Regions from separate parts of the Pseudomonas sp. NFX15 genome, predicted to be linked through region 2. Evidence: riboswitches for the same ligand, from Rfam matches in the RefSeq annotation. Region 2 holds a riboswitch; the other holds the start of a gene.
The links. Region 2 has a riboswitch for cobalamin ahead of cobO (cob(I)yrinic acid a,c-diamide adenosyltransferase). Riboswitches for the same ligand answer to the same signal wherever they lie in the genome.
Positions count from the first base shown of each region.

Region 1: another riboswitch for cobalamin. It lies ahead of cobW (cobalamin biosynthesis protein CobW); the one in region 2 lies ahead of cobO (cob(I)yrinic acid a,c-diamide adenosyltransferase).

Region 1 is NZ_JAFMPV010000011.1:130,167-132,549, forward strand. Features, by position in the region: gene J1D76_RS14360 (CbtA family protein) at 1-120, opposite strand, end outside; gene J1D76_RS14365 (CbtB domain-containing protein) at 132-323, opposite strand; cobalamin riboswitch at 444-669, opposite strand; cobalamin riboswitch at 799-1,012, shown strand; gene cobW (cobalamin biosynthesis protein CobW) at 1,114-2,184, shown strand; gene cobN (cobaltochelatase subunit CobN) at 2,188-2,383, shown strand, end outside.
Region 2 is NZ_JAFMPV010000024.1:22,966-25,348, forward strand. Features, by position in the region: gene J1D76_RS21685 (cobyrinate a,c-diamide synthase) at 1-605, opposite strand, end outside; gene cobO (cob(I)yrinic acid a,c-diamide adenosyltransferase) at 602-1,213, opposite strand; cobalamin riboswitch at 1,294-1,527, opposite strand; gene J1D76_RS21695 (hypothetical protein) at 1,682-2,266, shown strand; gene J1D76_RS21700 (PQQ-dependent sugar dehydrogenase) at 2,333-2,383, shown strand, end outside.

The DNA of each region.
Region 1 (2,383 bases), on a different contig from region 2:
TTTTTCGTAAGTCTCGGCTTGCAGAATCAAAGGGGCGACCCAGAAACTTTGCAGCAAGGTCAGCAACAGGGCGGCCAGCAGCCCGGTGAAACCTGCGGTTTGCGCAATACGCTTGATCATGTCGGCAGGTCTCAATGGCACGGGAACGCGGAGCTGTGGCGGGTATCGTGGGCGGCGTTGTGCACCGCTTCGATGTGCGAGAAACCGGCAAAATACACAAGGCTAGCACCCAGGATCGACGCACAGACAGCGGCGGTCAGGCGTTGGGTCAGGGAAGCGGTGGTGCTGGCAGTGCTGTGGCCGGTGCTGCTGATGATCGACATGGCGTATCCCTCTGGTCTGTCAGCGGGGAATAAGAGCGCATGCAAAGCCCTGCACGAGCGAGCGCGCAGAGGTTCGAACAGCGCCCGCCCACCGCGGGTTTGTTGGTTCAGTGACCGTACAGGTCACTTTGTGTTGCGGGCCGGTCTCCGGGCTCACGAGGGGCAAAGGCTTGCGCCTGAACCAGAAAGCATCTCCTTCCCATGCCATGTGGCACAGTGGATTTGAAGCTTCACTCGTTTACCGTTGCGGGGGCAGCACCGGACTGACATGGCTTTAGAGTAAAGCACATGATTCACCGGTTTCCCGTTTCACCCTGTGAAGGGCACCCGTAACAAGGTGCGTAGGAGAGCATGGGGGAGGGTTGGGCGTCAATTGGCAAGGGTTCTCACTTGAGATTTGTACAGCACATTGTGGCGAGGGGGCTTGTCGGATCGCCGCAGGGATCGCAAGCATTGACCCGCCCCAAGACCATGCGTAGCCTTGCGCTTTCGAGGTTCTTCGGCGTTTGTCGAAGCTAAGAAGGGAACGCGGTCAATGCCGCGGCTGCCCCCGCAACTGTGAACGGTGATGTTCGCTGCCACGCCACTGCTGGCTCAATCCATGAGCCCGGCGGGAAGGCGCAGCGAATGCCAGGCCCCAGGCCGGCGCACCGTCAGCCAGGAGACCTGCCTCGTCACAGATTCTCACTTTCAACCGGGCGGGGTGATCCGGTGGCGAACTCTTCCAGGCACGCGTGCGCGTTGCCGGTCGTCGTCCCGTATGCCCGCCACCTACGTCACAGGGCATCCGATGAAAACACTGGCCAAACTTCCCGTCACCATCGTCACCGGCTTTCTCGGCTCGGGCAAAACCACGCTGCTGCGCCATATGCTCGATAACGCCCAGGGTCGCCGCATTGCGGTGATCGTCAATGAATTCGGCGAGTTGGGCATCGACGGCGAGATCCTCAAGCAGTGCTCCATCGGTTGCACCGAAGAAGAAGCCAACGGCCGCGTCTATGAACTGGCCAACGGCTGCCTGTGCTGCACCGTCCAGGAGGAATTCTTCCCGGTGATGCGCGAGCTGGTGGCCCGTCGCGGTGACCTCGATCATATCCTTATCGAAACCTCCGGCCTGGCCCTGCCCAAGCCTTTGGTGCAAGCCTTCCAGTGGCCGGAAATCCGCAGCGCCTGCACCGTCGATGCGGTGATCACCGTGGTCGACAGCCCGGCGGTGGCCGCCGGTACGTTTGCCGCCTTCCCGGATCAAGTCGATGCCCAGCGCAAGCTCGACCCGAACCTGGACCACGAATCGCCGTTGCACGAACTGTTCGCCGACCAACTGGCCAGCGCTGACCTGGTGATCCTCAACAAAGCCGACTTGATCAACCCTGAAGACCTGGCCCGCGTGCGCCTGGAAGTCGCCGAAGAGTTGCCGCCGGCGGTCAAAATCATCGAAGCCAGCAGCGGTCGCCTGCCACTGGACGTGCTGATCGGCCTGGGTGCCGGCTCCGAAGAACACATCGATAGCCGCCACAGCCACCACGACCATCATCACGATGGCGACGACGATCATGACGACCACGATCACGACGCCTTCGATTCGATTTCGATCGAGCTGCCGCAAGCCGACGAAAGCCTGCTGATGGACGCGCTGACCCAACTGGTGGTCAAGCACGGCATCCTGCGGGTCAAGGGCTTTGCTGCCATTCCAAATAAACCGATGCGCCTGCTGATCCAGGGCGTGGGTACGCGTTTCGACAAGCATTTCGACCGTCAGTGGGGCGCCGAAGAAGCACGCGCAACTCGCCTGGTGCTGATCGGCCAGGCACTGGACGCCGCTCTACTCGAAGCGCAACTGCGCGCCGCACTCAGCGTGTAAGCCATGCACCTGCTCAGGACCCAGCCCGGCGGTTTCGTGTCGGATGACAACATCGCCGACCTTGGACAAACCCCCGCCGAACTGGTGGTCCTGTGCAGCGGCGACTCCAGCCTGGCGCTACTCGCCGAGGCGGCGCAGCAGTTGCCCGACGATTATCCGAGCGTACGCCTGGCCAACCCGATGCAGGTGCAGAACCATG
Region 2 (2,383 bases):
CGCAGGTCGAGATCGTTCAACTCGCTAGCCTGCACCAGCCCCAAGTGTCGGCTCGGCAATTCGATTCCGGTTTCCCGCGACAGCGCGCCGTACCAGCGCAACCCTTCGGTCAGGCTGCCTTCGAGCAGTTGCGCATGGCGCAAGGTGCCGACGCGATTGGCCAGCACGCCGGCGAACGGCAAGTCCGGTTGGTAACGCGCCAGCCCCAGGGCCAAGGCACCGAAGGTTTGGGCCATGGCGGTGCCGTCGATCACAGCCAGCACCGGCACGCCGAAATGCCGCGCCAGATCGGCGCTCGACGGCGTGCCGTCGAACAGCCCCATCACGCCTTCGATCAGGATCAGGTCAGCTTCAGCGGCGGCTTCCCACAGCAGTCGGCGACTCTCCTGCTCGCCGACCATCCACATGTCCAGTTGATACACCGGCGCACCGCTGGCACGCTCAAGGATCATCGGGTCGAGAAAATCCGGGCCGCACTTGAACACGCGAACCTTGCGCCCCTGATTGCGGTGCAATCGAGCCAGTGCCGCGGTGACGGTGGTCTTGCCCTGGCCGGAGGCCGGCGCGGCAATCAAGACCGCCGGACAGTGTCGGGGTTGACTCACAGTTCGACGCCTTTTTGCGCTTTGATGCCGGCCTGGAAGGCGTGCTTGATCATGCCCATTTCGGTAACGGTGTCGGCCAGCTCGATCATTTCCGGTTTGGCGGCACGACCGGTGACCACCACGTGCTGCATCGGTGGCCGGGCGTGCAGATCGCTGAGCACCTGGTCGAGATCGAGGTAGCCATGCTTGAGGGCGATGTTCAATTCATCGAGCACCACCATGCCGATGGAGGGATCGCGCAGCAGCTCCCGCGAGACCGCCCAGGCGGCTTCGGCGGCAGCGATATCGCGCTGGCGGTCCTGGGTTTCCCAGGTAAACCCTTCGCCCATCACGTGAAAGCGCACCTGCTCGGGAAAGCGCCGGAAGAACAGCTCTTCGCCGGTGCTATTGCGGCCCTTGATGAACTGCACCACGCCGCATTGCATGCCGTGGCCCATGGCGCGGGCAAGCATGCCGAAGGCCGAACTGCTCTTGCCTTTGCCGTTGCCGGTCAGCACCAGCAACAGGCCGCATTCGTTCGGGGAATTGGCGATGCGCTCGTCGATCACCGCTTTCTTGCGCTGCATGCGCGCCAGGTGGCGTTGGTCACGATCGGGGGTATCAGTCATGGGGAGCTCTCCGTTGAGGCGGGAATAACGGCGGGCTGGCACAAGAATAGAAGGCAACAAGCCTGGCATCGCCCACCGTGATGCCGCTGGATGAATCAGGCCGGTCTCCGGGCTCATGAGTGGCATGCAGCCAGACTGTGCGCCTTCCCGCATCGAATCGACGCAGTGGCATCAGGCACAGTTTTCACTCATTTACCGTTGCGGGGGCAGCGCCGGAATCGCGGTGCTTCCATCAATAGAAGAACTCACTCACCGGCTTCCCTGTTTCACTCTGTCGACCCAAGTCACAGAGCACCTGAAACAAGCCGCGAAGGTTAGAGGGTTGGGGGTGGAGCGTCAATTAAAGCCGGGAGGCCGTACGGCAAATAAGTGTCGAAAATCAATTAACTGACGTCAATCTTGTGCCACAATCTGCGCAATGATATCAAAGAGCCACAACCGCACATCAAAATAACAAGGGTGAGCCCCATGCAAGGCATGATCATCAGCAATCCAAAGCTGGAATTCCTGCGCCCGGTGCTCGAGCGCTGGTTTGAATGCATCGACCGCTACAACGCTGTTCGCGGCGATGGCGAAGCTCCGTACTGGCATGACGAAAAAGCCAACCTCGGCCTTTTCTCCGCCGCGGCCTGGATGGCCGAGATGGTGACACTGCAACAGACGCCCACCCGCAAACAGACCGAAGAAGGCGAACGCAACAGCCGCGCCGACTTATTCCTCGCCTCGACCGAAACCCGTGCCTATATCCAGACCAGCCAGCGCTGGCCCCGGGTCAACAGCCTCAACCTGACCCAGGCCCTGCTCGACATCGCCAGCGACGCCAAGCGCCTGAGCCATGCCAGCGACCTGAAACTCGGCTGCCTGTTCGTCGCCCCGCAAAAAGCCCAGCAAGGCGCCACGCCGGAAGAGCTCCAGGACATGGTCGACGACCTGCAAAAGGAAAACTCCTGCGCGGTCGCCTGGTATTTCCCGTACGCCTACCGCAAGTTGCGCAACGAAGCCGGTCACTATCATCCCGGCATCGCGGTGCTGTTCAAGGAAGCTCGCGGCTGAGGGTTGAACCATCGGGCGACAACACTTCTCTATGATAGGAACAAGGCCCTCATAGGGAACCACAGCATGCGCACACCCCCGCTCATTCTTGTCATCGCACTGTCCGGAGGGCTCGCC